Regions from separate parts of the Xylanimonas allomyrinae genome, predicted to be linked through region 2. Evidence: predicted binding sites of a transcription regulator. Region 2 holds the regulator's gene; the other holds the start of a gene.
The links. The regulator HspR, encoded in region 2, represses chaperone genes until heat shock. The targets are predictions, from matches to a motif close to AAGTTGAGTCNNNNNGACTCAACTT.
Positions count from the first base shown of each region.

Region 1: the regulator HspR is predicted to act here: its motif matches at 4,782-4,806, upstream of clpB (ATP-dependent chaperone ClpB).

Region 1 covers NZ_CP035495.1:2,613,308-2,620,808, forward strand. Annotated here, with positions in the region: gene ET495_RS11935 (zinc-binding dehydrogenase) at 1-434, shown strand, start outside; gene ET495_RS11940 (xylulokinase) at 431-2,053, shown strand; gene clpB (ATP-dependent chaperone ClpB) at 2,060-4,723, opposite strand; gene ET495_RS11950 (alpha/beta hydrolase) at 4,962-5,825, shown strand; gene ET495_RS18810 (DNA-3-methyladenine glycosylase 2 family protein) at 5,921-7,501, shown strand, end outside.
Region 2 covers NZ_CP035495.1:3,125,607-3,133,107, forward strand. Annotated here, with positions in the region: gene dnaK (molecular chaperone DnaK) at 1-89, shown strand, start outside; gene grpE (nucleotide exchange factor GrpE) at 86-682, shown strand; gene ET495_RS14075 (DnaJ C-terminal domain-containing protein) at 760-1,770, shown strand; gene ET495_RS14080 (heat shock protein transcriptional repressor HspR) at 1,773-2,225, shown strand; gene ET495_RS14085 (hypothetical protein) at 2,234-2,998, opposite strand; gene ET495_RS14090 (sigma-70 family RNA polymerase sigma factor) at 3,180-7,262, shown strand; gene upp (uracil phosphoribosyltransferase) at 7,350-7,501, opposite strand, start outside.

The sequences.
Region 1 (7,501 bases), 510 kb from region 2:
AACCGCTCGCGCACCGAAGGGCGGCCGCCGCCCGGTGGGCCGACGTCGTGCTCGACCCCGCCGCGGGCGGGTTCGCCGCCGCGCTGCACGACGCCGTCGGGCCCGGGGCGCACACCGTCATCGAGTGCGCCGGCAACGACGACGCCGTCGCGACCAGCGTCGCCGCCGCCCGGCCGGGTGCAACCGTCGTGCTCGCCGGCATCCCCGACGACGACCACACCGCGTTCCCCGCCGCGCACGCCCGCCGCAAGGGCCTCACGTTCCGCATGGCCCGGCGCATGAAGGAGGTCTACCCGCGCGCGATCGACCTGGTCACCAGCGGGCGGGTCGACGTGCGCTCCCTGGTCTCGCACACGTTCACGCTCGACGACGCCGCCCGCGCCTTCGAGGTCGCGGTGGCGCGCCAAGGGCTCAAGGTCGTGGTGGCGCCGTGAGCGGCGGCCCGCTCGTCGTCGCCGTCGACTGCTCGACGACGGCAGCCAAGGCGGTCGTCGCTGACGCGTCCGGGGCCGTCGTCGCGACGGGCGCCGCACCACTGACGACGGCGACACCCGCGCCCGGGTTCCACGAGCAGGACGCGACGGCATGGTTCGACGCGACGCTCGCCGCGGTCGGCTCCGCCGTCGGCGCCCTGACCGGCGCCGACCGGGCGCGCGTGACGGCGATGGCGATCACCCACCAGCGCGAGTCGTTCGTGCTGCTCGACGCCGACGGCGCACCGCTGCGGCCCGCGATCCTGTGGGTCGACTCACGCGCGTCGAAGCAGATCGCGCGGCTCGGGTCGCAACCCCTGCCCGGCGGTCGGTCGGTGCACGACGTCTCGGGCAAGCCGCCCGACACGACGCCCGCGATCTACAAGCTCGCCTGGCTCGCCGAGCACGAGCCCGGCGTCGTCGCCCGCGCCGCGTACCTCGCGGACGTGCAGGCGTACCTCGCGCTGCGGCTGACGGGCCGGCTGGCGACGAGCCACGCGTCGGCGGACACCCTCGGCCTGTTCGACCTGGAGCACCTGACCTGGTCCCCCGCGCTCCTGACGGCGGCCGGGCTCGATGCTGCCGGGCTCGATGCGGCCGGGCTCGATGCTGCTGCCGGGCGTCCCCGTGTGTCACGACGAGGCGTGTCACGGGGAGAGGCCGCGACCGCCACGTCCCAGGACGCCCGCCCGGGCGGCATCGGGCTGCCCACGCTCGTCGCGGGCGGCGAGGCCATCGGGGGCCTGCTTCCCGACGTCGCCGAGCGGCTCGGGCTCGAGCCGGGCGTGACACTCGTCGCCGGCATCGGCGACGGGCAGTCGGCCGGGATCGCGCTCGGCGTCGAGGAACCGGGCGTGGCCTACCTCAACCTGGGCACGTCCATGGTGTGCGGGGTCGCGGCCGGCACCTACCTGACCAGCCCCGCGTTCCGCACGCTCGCCGGGGTGCGACCCGGCACATACATCCTGGAGACGGTGCTCAACGCGGCCGCGTACGTCGCCGACTGGGCCGCCCGGTTCGCGGGCTCCGACGTGACCACGATGGAGACGGCCGCAGCAGCGGTCCCGCCCGGAGCCGAGGGGCTGCTCGTGCTGCCCTACTGGAACGCCGCGCAGACCCCGCACTGGGACCCGCTCGCGCGCGGCGCCGTCGTCGGGTGGCACGGGCGGCACACCCCGGCACACCTGTACCGGGCCGTGCTGGAGGGCGTCGCGTTCGAGCTGCGGCTCCAGCTCGGCCTGCTGGAGGCCGCCACGGGCACGTCGGCGCGCGAGCTGCGCGCCGTCGGCGGCGGGGCGCGGTCACCGCTGTGGGCACAGGTCGTCGCATCGGTCACCGGGCGTCGCGTCCGGGTGTGCGCGGACGGCGAGGTGAGCGCCGCGGGCGCGGCGATCCAGGCTCACGCCTGGATCGCCGGACCCGCCGACGCGGGGCCGAGCCCCGTGAACCGGTTCGTCGCCGCAGGGCACGACATCGTTCCCGAGCCGGGCGACGTCGCCGTGTACGACGGGCTCTACCCGGCGTACGCGACGCTCTACCCGGCCCTGCGGGAGACGTTCGCGCGACTGTCCGGGGCCTGACGCCGCTCAGCCCTCGCGGGTGCTCAGCGTCAGCCCCTCCACCTCCAGGTCGTCCGGCCGGTCGACCAGCACCGTGGCGCCGTCGTGCACCTCCCCGGCCAGGAGCAGCCGGGCCAGGCGGTCGCCGATCTCGCGCTGCACCAGGCGGCGCAGCGGGCGCGCCCCGTACGCGGGGTCGAACCCTTCGAGGGCCAGCCACTCGCGTGCGGCCGGCGTGACGTCGAGCTGGATGCGCCGGTCGGCGAGGCGGCCGGCGAAGGCGCGCACCTGCAGGTCGACGATCTTGCCCAGCTCGTCGAGCGACAGCGCGTCGAACACCACGACGTCGTCGAGCCGGTTGAGGAACTCGGGCTTGAACGACGCCCGGACGGTCGTCATCACGGCCTCGCGCTTGCCCTCGTCCGACAGCGTCGGGTCCACGAGGAACTGCGAGCCCAGGTTGCTCGTCAGCACGAGGATCACGTTGCGGAAGTCGACGGTGCGGCCCTGGCCGTCGGTCAGGCGGCCGTCGTCGAGCACCTGGAGCAGGATGTCGAAGACCTCGGGGTGGGCCTTCTCGACCTCGTCGAGCAGCACGACCGAGTACGGACGGCGGCGCACCGCCTCGGTGAGCTGACCTCCCTCCTCGTAGCCGACGTACCCGGGGGGCGCCCCGACCAGCCGGGCGACCGAGTGCTTCTCCCCGTACTCGGACATGTCGATGCGGACCATGGCGCGCTCGTCGTCGAACAGGAAGTCCGCGAGCGCCTTGGCCAGCTCGGTCTTGCCGACGCCGGTGGGCCCGAGGAACAGGAAGGACCCGGTGGGCCGGTCGGGGTCGGCGACCCCGGCGCGGGCGCGCCGGACGGCGTCGGACACGGCCTGCACGGCGGCGGCCTGCCCGATGAGCCGGGCCCCGATGACGGACTCCATGGACAGCAGCTTCTCGGTCTCCCCCTGAAGCAGCCGTCCGGCGGGGATCCCGGTCCACGCGGCCACGACCTCGGCCACCTCGTCGGCCCCGACCTTGTCGGCGATCATGGGCGCTTCCCGCTGGGGGTACGGGTTTGCCCCGGATCCGGCGTCGGTGGTGGACGAACCCGTACCGCCGTCGGGGGCGTGGCCGGACTCGGCGGACTCCGCCTCCACCAGCTCCTTCTCGACGGCCGGGATCTCGCCGTACTGGATGCGCGCGGCGCCCTCGAGGTCGCCGTCGCGCAGCTTGCGCTCGGCGTCGACGCGCAGCTCGTCGAGGCGGGCGCGCAGGTCGCCCACCCGGTTGTGGCCGGCCTTCTCGGCCTCCCAGCGGGCGGTGAGCCCGGCGAGGGCCTCGCGCTTGTCGGCGAGCTCGGCGCGCAGGCGGCCGAGACGCTCGACGGAGGCGGCGTCGGTCGACTCGCTCAGCACGACCTCCTCCATCTCCAGGCGCGTGACGGCGCGCTGCAGCTCGTCGATCTCGACGGGCGACGAGTCGAGCTCCATGCGCAGCCGCGAGGCGGCCTCGTCGACCAGGTCGATGGCCTTGTCGGGCAGCTGGCGGCCCGAGATGTAACGGTCGGACAGGGTTGCGGCCGCGACGAGCGCGGAGTCGGCGATGGTCACCTTGTGGTGGGCCTCGTACCGTTCCTTGAGCCCGCGCAGGATCGCGACCGTGTCCTCCACGGACGGCTCGCCCACGAAGACCTGCTGGAAGCGGCGCTCCAGGGCCGGGTCCTTCTCGATGTGCTCGCGGTACTCGTCGAGCGTCGTCGCTCCCACGAGGCGCAGCTCGCCGCGGGCCAGCATGGGCTTGAGCATGTTGCCCGCGTCCATGGCGCCCTCGCCGCCGGCGCCCGCGCCGACGACGGTGTGCAGCTCGTCGATGAACGTGACGACCTCGCCGTCGGAGGACTGGATCTCCTCCAGCACGGCCTTGAGCCGCTCCTCGAACTCGCCGCGGTACTTGGCACCCGCGACCATGCTGGCCAGGTCGAGCGCCACGAGCCGCTTGCCGCGCAGCGAGTCGGGCACGTCGCCCGCGACGATGCGCTGCGCGAGGCCTTCGACGACGGCCGTCTTCCCGACGCCGGGCTCGCCGATGAGCACGGGGTTGTTCTTGGTGCGCCGCGAGAGCACCTGGATGACGCGGCGGATCTCGGAGTCGCGCCCGATGACCGGGTCGAGCTTGCCGTCGCGGGCGCGCTGGGTGAGGTCGGTGCCGTACTGCTCCAGGGCCTTGTAGGTGCCCTCGGGGTTGGCGCTGGTCACGCGGGAAGAGCCGCGCACGGCGGGCAGCGCGGCCCGCAGCGCGTCGGGGGTCGCGCCGGCGGCGGTGAGCGCCTGCGCGGCGGGGCTCTGACCGGCGGCGATGCCGATCAGCAGGTGCTCTGTCGAGACGTACTCGTCGCCGAGCGCCTGCGCCTCCTTCTGGGCGGTCTCCAGCGCGACGGCGGTGGCGCGGCTCGCGCGCGGCTGCGCCGTCGTCGTGCCGCTGGCCTGGGGCAGCGCGACGAGCGCGGCGCGCACCTTGCGGCCGATCTCCTGCGTGTTCGCGCCGACGGCATCGAGCAGCCCGACGGCGACGCCGCCCTGCTGCGCGAGCAGCGACGCGAGCAGGTGAGCGGGTTCGAGCTGAGGGTTGCCGGCCGCGGACGCCGACTGGACGGCGTCGCCGAGGGCCTGCTGCGACATGGTCGTGAACTTGGTGTCCATACGTGCTCCGCGAGTGATCCGGGATGGGTGGCGGTTGCCTGCCGGGGCAACCATCGCAAAGTTGAGTCTATTCCGCTCAACTTTGAATGCCAACCGGGAACCCGCAGGCCAGGCCGACCTGGCAGCATGGACGCATGCACCGAGGCATGAGCGACGCACCCCGCTGGCAGCCCGACGTCCTGGGCGAGGAGTTCGAGCAGCGACCGCTCCCCTGCGCGACGGCGCGCAGGCCACGCTCGTGCGCCACACCCCGTCGGTCGACGGCGACGACGGCCCGCGCCCGGTCGCCGTGCTCTACGTCCACGGGTTCGTCGACTACTTCTTCCACCCGCACGTCGCACGCGCGCTCGCGGCCGCGGGCTACGCCTTCTACGCCGTCGACCTGCGCGGATACGGGCGGTCCCTGGCGGCGCACGCCGCCGCGGGCCACGACCCCAACCTGGTCCCGGACATCGCGCTGCACGCGCGCGACCTGGACGCCGCGGCCGGGGCCGTGCGCGCGGCCGGGCACACGACGCTCGTGGTCCTGGCCCACTCGATGGGCGGCCTGGTGACGTCGCTCTGGGCCGCGAGCCGGCCCGGACGCGTCGATGCCCTCGTGCTCAACAGCCCGTGGTTCGACCTCAACGAGAACTGGCTGCTGCGCGGGCCCGTGACGCGGCTGGTCGACGTCGTCGGACGCGTCGCGCCACGGCTCCCCCTCGGCGGGCTGGGCGAGCACTACGGGCGAGCGCTGCACGAGGCCTGGGGCTACGACCTCGCCTGGAAGCCGGTCGAGGGCTTCCCCGTGCGGGCCGGCTGGTTCCGGTCCGTGCGCGCGGCACAGCGGCGGCTCCGGCACGGACTCGACGTCGCGGTGCCGACGCTCGTGCTCGTCTCGGCACGGTCGGGGCCGCACCGGCACGCCCACGACGCGCTGCTGACCACCGACTCGGTGCTCGACGTCGCACACATCCGGCGCGGCGCACGGCACCTGGGGCGCGACGTGCAGCTCGTGACGGTCGAGGGCGGCGCGCACGACCTCGCACTGTCGCCGCCGCCCGCGCGCGAGGAGTACCTGCGGGCGGTCGTCGACTGGCTGGGAGCGCGCGTGCCCGCGTGAGGCACCGGCTCGCGCGGCGGCGTGGCGCGACACCTCACGCCGTCATGTCCGAATCCCGCTAGCCGCGACGAGCCGCGGCAGGTCACGATGGCCGCATGACCGCCACCGGGACCGACCTGTTCGCCGAGCGCTACCGCGCGATCGCCGCGCGCGACGCCCGGTTCGACGGGCAGTTCTTCACGGCCGTGCACACCACCCGGATCTACTGCAGGCCGTCGTGCCCGGCACGCACCCCGCGGCCCGAGAACGTCACGTTCTACCTCACGTCCGCCGCCGCCCACGAGGCCGGCTACCGCGCCTGCAAGCGCTGCCTGCCCGAGGCGGCACCCGGCACGCCCGCGTGGAACCTGCGCCGCGACCTCGCCGGGCGGGCCATGCGCCTGCTCGCGGACGGCGTCGTCGACCGCGAGGGCGTCGCCGGGCTCGCGGGGCGGCTCGGCTACAGCCCCCGGCACGTCCACCGGCTGCTCGTCGCCGAGCTCGGCGCCGGGCCGCTCGCGCTCGCCCGCGCGCAGCGGGCGCAGACGGCGCGGGCGCTGCTCGCCGGCACCGACCTGAGGCTCGCCGACGTCGCCTTCGCGGCCGGGTTCGGGTCGATCCGCCAGTTCAACGACACCGTGCAGGACGTCTTCGCCACGACGCCCGGAGCGCTGCGGGGGGCGGCCACGCGGGTCCGCGCAGGGCGGCGGGGCCAGGCGGCACACGACCGGGCGGCACACAACAGGGCGGCACACGACCGGGCGGCACACGACGAGGCGGCACACGACGAGGCGGCCCGCGCCCCGGTCCCCGCACCGAACCGCGGCCCCGCACGCGACCCAGGCCCCGCACGCGGCGAGGCTCCACGCGGTGCCGGTGCGGCCGAGAGCCTGCGCGGGGCCGACGGCGGCGACGGCCTGCGCGGCCCCGACGGCGCAGACGGCCTGCAGGGCGCCGACGGCCACGACCACGGCCCGGGCCATGCGCCGGCACGCCCGGCCGACGGCGAGCGTGCGCACCCCGCGCGAGTCCTGCCCCGCGCGGAAACCACCGTGCGCCTCGCGCTCCGCCTGCCCGTGCGCGCCCCGTTCGACGCGCCCGGCATCTTCGCCTTCCTCGCGGCGCGCGCCATGGACGGCGTCGAGTCCGCATCCCTCGACCCCTCAGCGCTGCGCTACGCCCGCACGCTGACCCTGCCGCACGGCCCCGCCGCGCTGGAGGTCACGGCCACCCCGACGGTGTCGCCGGAACCGGGCCCGCGGCGCGCCGGGTGCGCCGCGACGCGGCAGGCGTGGACCCTGCGGCTGCGCGTCGAGCTCACGTCCCTCGCCGACGTCGCCGCCGCCGTCGCGCGCGCACGGCGGCTGCTCGACCTCGACGCGGACCCGGTCGCCGTCGACACCGCCCTCGCCGTCGACGCCGCGCTCGCCCCGCTGGTCGCCGCGACGCCGGGCATCCGCGTCCCCGGGGCGGTCGACCCGCACGAGCTGGTGCTGCGCGCGATCGTCGGGCAGCAGATCTCCGTCGCGGCGGCGCGCACCCACCTGAGCCGGCTCGCGGCCCGTCTCGGCACGCCGTACGCCTCGGGGTTCGCCGGTCTCACGACGCTGTTCCCCTCGCCCGCGACGATCGCCGCGGGAGTCCCCGTCGCGGACCCCGGCAGCCCCGCGGCGTCCGACCCGGACCGGCCGCTGCGC
Region 2 (7,501 bases):
GCGCCGAGGGCGACGCGGCCGGGTCCGCGCCGTCGTCGGACGACGACGTCGTCGACGCCGAGATCGTGGACGAGGACGAGACCAAGTGACCGACGAGCCGCAGGGCACGCCCGAGGTCCCGGAGGGCGACAAGCCCTTCGCGTTCTCGGACAAGCGCAAGGTCGACCCGGCCACCGGTGCCCCCCGTGAGGGGGGCGCCCCGGCCGGAGACCCGCTCGCCGGGCTCGACTTCGAGCCCTCCGCGGAGACGGCCGAGCTCGAGAAGGCCAAGGCCGAGGCGGCCGAGCACCTCGACGCGCTCCAGCGCGAGCGGGCGTCGTTCACCAACTACCGCAACCGTGCGCTGCGCGACCAGGAGGTCGCGCGGACGCGCGGCTTGGAGGACGTGCTCACGGCGCTGCTGCCCGTGCTCGACGACATCGAACGGGCCAAGGCGCACGCCGAGCTCACCGGGCCCATGGCCGCGATCGCCGAGAAGCTCGACGCGTCGCTCGCCCGGTTCGGCATCGAGCGCTACGGCACCGTGGGCGAGGAGTTTGACCCCACGGTCCACGAGGCGCTCATGCACCGCACCACCGACGACGCGACGGCGACGACGATCGAGCTCGTCGTCGAGCCCGGCTACCGGATCGGCGAGCGCGTGGTCCGCGCCGCGCGCGTCGGCGTCGTCGGGCCCGAGTAAGGGCTCGCAGTCCCACGGCCCGGTGGCCGGACCCCAGGGTCCGGCCACCGGGCACCCACCAAGGAAGGAGGCGTCGGGTGACCGGTCAGGACTGGATCGAGAAGGACTTCTACGCCGCGCTCGGCGTCCCCAAGGACGCCGACGATGCTGCGGTCAAGAAGGCATACCGCAAGCTCGCGCGGCAGTACCACCCCGACCAGAACCAGGGTGACGCCAAGGCCGAAGCCAAGTTCAAGGAGATCGGCGAGGCCTACGCCGTGCTCTCGGACGCCGAGCAGCGCAAGCAGTACGACGCCATCCGTGCGATGGCGGGCGGCGGTGCCCGATTCCAGGCCGGCGGCCCCGGAGCGGGCGGCGGCGGGTTCGAGGACATCTTCGGCGCCATGTTCGGCGGCGGGGCGCCCGGGGCGGACCCGCGCACGCGCTACACCGCGGGCGGCGCCGGGTTCGAGGACATCCTCGGGTCGATGTTCGGCGGCGGCGGTGGCGGCGGGCGCGGCTTCGGCGGCGGACGGCGCGCAGGCTTCCAGACGCCCGAGAAGGGCGCCGACCTCGCGGCCGAGACCACCCTCCCGTTCCGCACGGCCGTCGAGGGCGCGACCGTCGAGCTCACCGTCGACGGCAAGAAGGTCACCACGCGCCTCCCCGCGGGCGTCAACGACGGCCAGAAGCTGCGCATCCGGGGCAAGGGCCGGCCCGGAACCGCCGGGGGCGCCGCGGGTGACCTCGTCATCACCGTGCACGTCGGCACGCACCCGCTGTTCACGCTCTCGGGCCGCGACCTGCGCGCGACCGTGCCCGTCACGTTCGCCGAGGCCGCGCTCGGCGCCCAGATCGAGGTGCCCACCCTCAGCGGCGACCCCGTGCGGCTCAAGGTGCCGGCGGGCACGCCGTCGGGCCGCGTGCTGCGCGTCAAGGGCCGCGGAGTCGCCACCTCGAAGGGCACGGGCGACCTGCTCGTGACGGTGCAGGTCGCCGTCCCGCAGAAACTCAGCAAGAAGGCCAAGGAAGCGCTCGAGGCGTTCGCCGCCGAGAGCGACCTCGCCGACGTGCGCGCCGACCTGGCGGCGCGGGCCGCCCAGGCCTAGCCATGAACGACGACGCACCCGTCCTCACGGTCACCCAGGCGGCGACGCTGGCGGGCATGCACCCGCAGACGCTGCGGCAGTACGACCGGCTCGGCCTGGTCGTGCCGCGCCGGACCGTCGGCCGCGGGCGGCGCTACTCGCGCCGCGACGTCGCGCGCCTGCTCGAGGTGCAGCGGCTGGCGCAGGTCGAGGGCATCAACCTCGCGGGGATCAAGCGCATCCTCGACCTGGAACGCCACGTCAGCGTGCTGGAGGAGAAGCTCGCCGAGCTGATCGCCTACCAGACGCAGCAGTTCCAGGCCGAGCGTCGCGTGTTCGCGGCCGGCGCCGAGGGCGAGGTCGTCGTCGTGCAGCGCGGGCGTCGTGCGCGGAGCGTCGACATCGACTCGCACGGGTCCCTGAGCGGCGGCGCGCTCGTGCTGTGGCGGCCAGGCCGCGGGTCCCGCGAGGCCTGAGACCGCTCTCACCGGGCGAGCTGTCCCACAAGATCGACGGCGTCGCTGTACGACGTGGGGAGCCGCTCGATCCACACGCGCGTCGGTCGCCGCATCGCGGCCGCCAGCCCGAGGATCTCTGCGTTCTTCTCGATCACGCGCCGCAGCGTCTGCGCCAGGTGGGGAGTGATCCGGTCACGCGGGCACAGGACGGCGTACAGACCGTCGGTGAGCGCGGCCATCGGGTGGCCCTCACCGAACACCTGGTCGAGCGTGCGGCCGACGGTCGCCGACCGGGCGGTCCGCCGCCACCTGTCGAGATCGTCGAGCGCGACGTCGAGCACCACCAGGCACGCGGTCTCCGCGGGCGTCGTCCCCGCCCGCTGCGCCTCGCCATACGTCTCGCGCAGGCGCTCGCACAAGTAGTCGGCCGTGGGCAGGCCCGTCGCCGGGTCGCGCACCGCCGCGCGGGAGGGTGCCGACTCGTGGCTCTCCGCCCAGCCGACCGACAGCGCGCGCAGGGCGTCGGGGTCCGTCGGGCGGCCCATCGCGCGGTACAGGCACATGAGGTCGTCGATGGCCTCTCCCATGCCGACGCCGTTCGCACCGCGGGCGGCGCCGAGACGCGCTGCCGCCGCGCCGGGGCCACGGCCCGCCTCGACGGCCTCGGCGAGTGCATCGACGGCCGGGTGGTACCAGTCACCCGGTCGCAGCCAGACGTCGGCGAGGCTTGTGGCTCGCCAGCGCTCGCGCACGTCACCGGCACGCGATGCTCCAGCCGGGAACCGGCTCACGTCAGACCACCCCCTTATGGCGGCCCATCATCCCGCAGCGCGGCAGGAAGGACCACCTTCGGGGCCTGTCCACACTTCGGTTTCACCCTCGGCGGACGGGTGACATCGGCGTATCGTGACGCGAGTCCCGCCTCACCTGCGTGCGGGCAGCGCTCCAGTGCAAGGCAGTACGGCGGGGGTCGTGACAGACGTCTACATCGAACCGGGCGATCAGCTCCCTGTCCCGAGCGACGCGGAGCTGATCCTTGAGGTGCGCGGAGGAGATCTCGCCGCCTACGGCGCACTCTACGAACGGCACGCTGCCGCGGCGCGGCGACTGGCACTGTCGTACGTGCGGAACGTCGCCGACGCGGAGGACGTCGTCGCCGACGCGTTCGCGCGCGTGCTCGGCGTGCTCCAGTCGGGCCAGGGCCCCGACCAGATGTTCCGCGCCTACCTGTTCACCGTGGTCAAGAACGCCGCCGTCGAGCTGTCCAGGGGCCACCAGCGCACGCACCCCACGAACGACCCGGCGACGTTCGAGTCGCTGCTGCACGCCGAGCCGTCCTCGGAGGACCCCGCCCTGGCGGGGTTCGAGAAGTCGGTGGTGTCGCGCGCCTACCAGAGCCTTCCGGAGCGGTGGCAGGCCGTGCTCTGGTACACCGAGGTCGAGGGCTGCACGCCCGCCGAGATCGCGTCGATCCTCGGGCTGACGCCCAACGGAGTCTCCGCGCTGGCCTACCGCGCACGCGAGGGCCTGCGGGTCGGGTACCTGCAGCAGCACCTGTCGAACTCGCCCGCGGACGGCTGCCGCACCATCAACGCCCTGCTCGGCGGGTACGTGCGCGGGTCGCTCGCCAACCGCGAGGTCGCCAAGGTCGACGCGCACCTCAAGACCTGCGGCGACTGCCGCACGCTCGTGCTCGAGCTGTCCGACGTCGCGCACGGGATGCGTGGCGTCATCGCCCCGCTCGTCCTGGGCGTCGCTGGGCTCGGGCTGATCGGGGCGCTGCCCCTGGGCACGCTCGTCGGCGCCTCGGCGGCAGGGACCGCTGCGGCCGGGGCGGTCGCCGGCTCGGCCGCGTCCGGATCCGCCGTCGGAGCCGCCGCGGCCGCCAACGCCGCGACCGGCGTGGCGGGCAGCGCCGTCGTCGCCAACGCCGGTGCGGCAGCGGGTGCTGGTGCGGCGACCGGTGCGGCAGCGGGTGCTGGTGCGGCGACCGGTGCGGCAGCGGGTGCTGGTGCGGCGACCGGTGCGGCAGCGGGTGCTGGTGCGGCGACCGGTGCGGCAGCGGGTGCTGGTGCGGCGACCGGTGCGGCCGCTGGTGCTGGTGCGGCGACCGGTGCGGCCGCTGGTGCCGCGGGTGCCGCGACCAGCGCCGCCGTGGCGGGTGGGGCCGCGACCTCCGCGGTCGCTTCGACCGTCGCCGCGACCGCGGGTGCGGGCGCGATCCTCGGCGGCACCAGCATGGCTGCGGCTGCGGGCGCCGTCGCGATCGCCGCCGTCGGCGTGGTCTCGATGCTCCAGGCCATCAGCCCGACGACCGACGCCCTCGGGCCGCCCCCGTCGACGGTCGTCACGGCGTCGGCGTCGACCGCGGCTCCGCTCACCCCCGGCCCCGCCCCGAGCATCTCGCCGTCGGACACGTCGGTGCTCGGCCAGGTGTTCCTCCTCGGGGAGCCCGCGCGGCTGGTCGTCGCGCCGGTGGGCACGGGCACTCTCCAGCCGCGCGTGCCCCAGCGCGTGACGATGAAGGTGCTCAACAAGGGTGAGCAGACCGCGCGCGACACGACCGTGCGGCTGAGCCTGGCCACGGGCCTCGACCCTGATCTCGGGTCCGCGTCCGTGGGCCGCAGCGCGTCGCTGCTGTCGCCCGACGCACCGGGCTGCAGCCTGGGGGCCGACGGCTCCGGCGACGTCCTCTGCGATCTCGGCGACATCACCGGTGGCGCGGCGGCGACCGTCGCCTTCGACGTGCTCGCGCGCGACGGTGGCAGCTACAAGATCAGCGGCGAGATCTGGGCCGACGGCATCCTCCGGAGTCCGGTCGACGTCCCGCCGGCCGCGGTCGACCCGTTCGGGGCGGAGCTCACGGCCGCCTGGGGGACGATCCCCGATCTCGTCAACCCAGGCCTCGGCGACCTGCCGTTGTCCGTCACCAACACGGGCGACGTCGACGCCGCGGCAGGCTGGTCGGTCGACGTCGCACTGCCGGACGGCCTGCTGCTCGCCGGAGCGGACGGCTTGACGTGCGCCGCCGCCGCGGACGCCCCGCAGTCCGTGACGTGTACCGACCCGGACGCGGCGCTCTCGCCCGACGCCCAGGTCGCGGCCGTGCTGCACGTCGTCGCCCCCGCGACCTCGGGCGCCGGGGCGATGCAGGTCGACGCCCGGCCTGTCGTCGCCGGCGGGCACGCGGTCTCCTCGAGCGGCACCTTCACGGTCGCGCGGCCGTGGCACGGCGCGCACGCCGAGACCGGGATCGCCGCGGTGTGCGCGGCGACGGGCGGCGTCGGGACTGCCGACGCCACCGTCCGGGGCACCTACCGCAACACCACCCACCTGGCGGTCACCGCCCGCCTCGACGCGGCCGGCGGGTCCGCGACGTCGTCGGTGCTCACGCCGGGGCAGAGCGCGGACCTCACCGTCCACGACGGCCTGCGCGTGCCGGCAGGCACCGGCACCTGGACTCTCACGACGACGGTGGCCGGCACCGAGTACTCGACGACGCTTGCGGCCGGCCAGTTCGACGCCGTCGACTGCTACGACCCGGTCTGGGACGCGACGACGTCGGCGGCCGTACAGAACGTGGGCGGGACGTTGCAGGTGGCCGGCACCATCACGAACGACACGGCGGAGCCGTTCCGCGTCGCGCTGCGGGCGGCGGGGGTCACGAGCGACCCGGTCACCCTCGACCCGGGCGCGACCACGACCCTCGTGCTCGACACGGGCCTCGCCTCCCTGCCCAGCGGTGTCGCGGAGTTCGACCTGTACCGCTGGGTCGCCGACGTCGACGGCGACCCGCCCGTGCAGGGCGTCGTCCCGCGCACCCCCGTGACGGCGGCGTACGCCGGTGCGACGGTGGCGCCGGCTCTCGGCCCGTTGACCGGCGACCCGGTGACGTCTGCCTGCACCTACGATCCCGCCGCCGAGACCTCGGTGCGGCGGGCGCGCATCCCGCTGGACAACACCGGCTCGACGCTTCCTGTGTCGTTCACGGTGGGCGGTGTGACGGCCGTCCTGCCGGCGGGCGCGTCCCAGGTGCTGACCGTTCCGGTGGCGTACGGGACGACGTCGCTCGACGTGCTCGCCGACGGGCGGACGATCGGCTCGGTGCCGGTCCGGGTCGCGAGCTGCGCGACGCTCGCCTGGCCGCAGGACGTGGCCGTGACGGCACAGGCCCAGTGCACGGCGCAGCACCTGCCCGAGCTCCTCGCCACGGTGGCCACCCAGGGCGGGCGGTCCTACGACGTCCGGATCTCGCGCGGGGGGCGCGCCTGGTCCGACCCGGCCCCGGTGACCCCGGCCGGCCCGGCGACCGTGCGGCTCGGACTCGGCGACGGCCTCACCGCGCGCGGGGGACGGGCGAGCGTCGAGGTGTCGCGCGTGGTCGAGGGACGTCCGCTCACGGCGTACACGACGGTCGACTACGCCGCTGTGAGCTGCGTCGTCACCGCACCGGCCGCGCGGGTCGCGCTCGGCGGCATCACCGTGACCGAGACCCCTGACGGCCCCGTCTCGACGCGGACTGCGGCGCTGGTGCTCGACAACACCGGCTCGAACGTGCCCGTGTGGTTCTCGGTGCCCGACGTGGTGGGCGGCTCGGTGCGGGTGCCGGCCGGGCAGACCCGGACGGTCGACGCCGGCGTCGTCACCGGCAGCGCGGGGGCGACCTACCGGGTCTCGGCGCGGTCGTGGTCGACGACGCTCACCGTCGCCCCGTTCACCGGTACCGCCGGCTGGTGCGCCCCCGCCTGGGACCGCGCCACGCAGGAGAGCGGTGGCTACGCGGCGGGCGCGAAGGTGAGCTTCGGCTCGGCGAACTACACGTATCGCGGTGCGCGCGTGACCGATCCCGATCCCGCCGAGGGTGTCGCCGACGGGTCCGCGCGAGCGAACCGCGGCGCGGGCGCCGCGCACGGGAACGACGCGCGGGGAAGCGACGCGCGCGGGAACGACAGGTCGGGCGGACACGGCGGTGCGTCCCGTGGCGCTGGCGGGGTGCTGGCACCGCCGACGGCGGGCAGCGGCTGGGACGCGGCCGGAGCCTGCGAGACGCGCTGAGCGGGCGGCTGCGACGGCGTCCCCACGGCGCCCCGCACGGGACTGCTACCCGTGCGGTCCCGGGGCCGTGCCCGGGCCGCCGGACTCCTAGACGATGCCGTAGAGCCGGTCGCCCGCGTCGCCCAGGCCGGGGACGATGTACTTCTTCTCGTTGAGGCGCTCGTCGACGGCCGCGACCACCACCTGGACGTCGACGCGCCCGCCGAGCGCCTCCTCGACCACCTTGAGTCCCTCGGGGG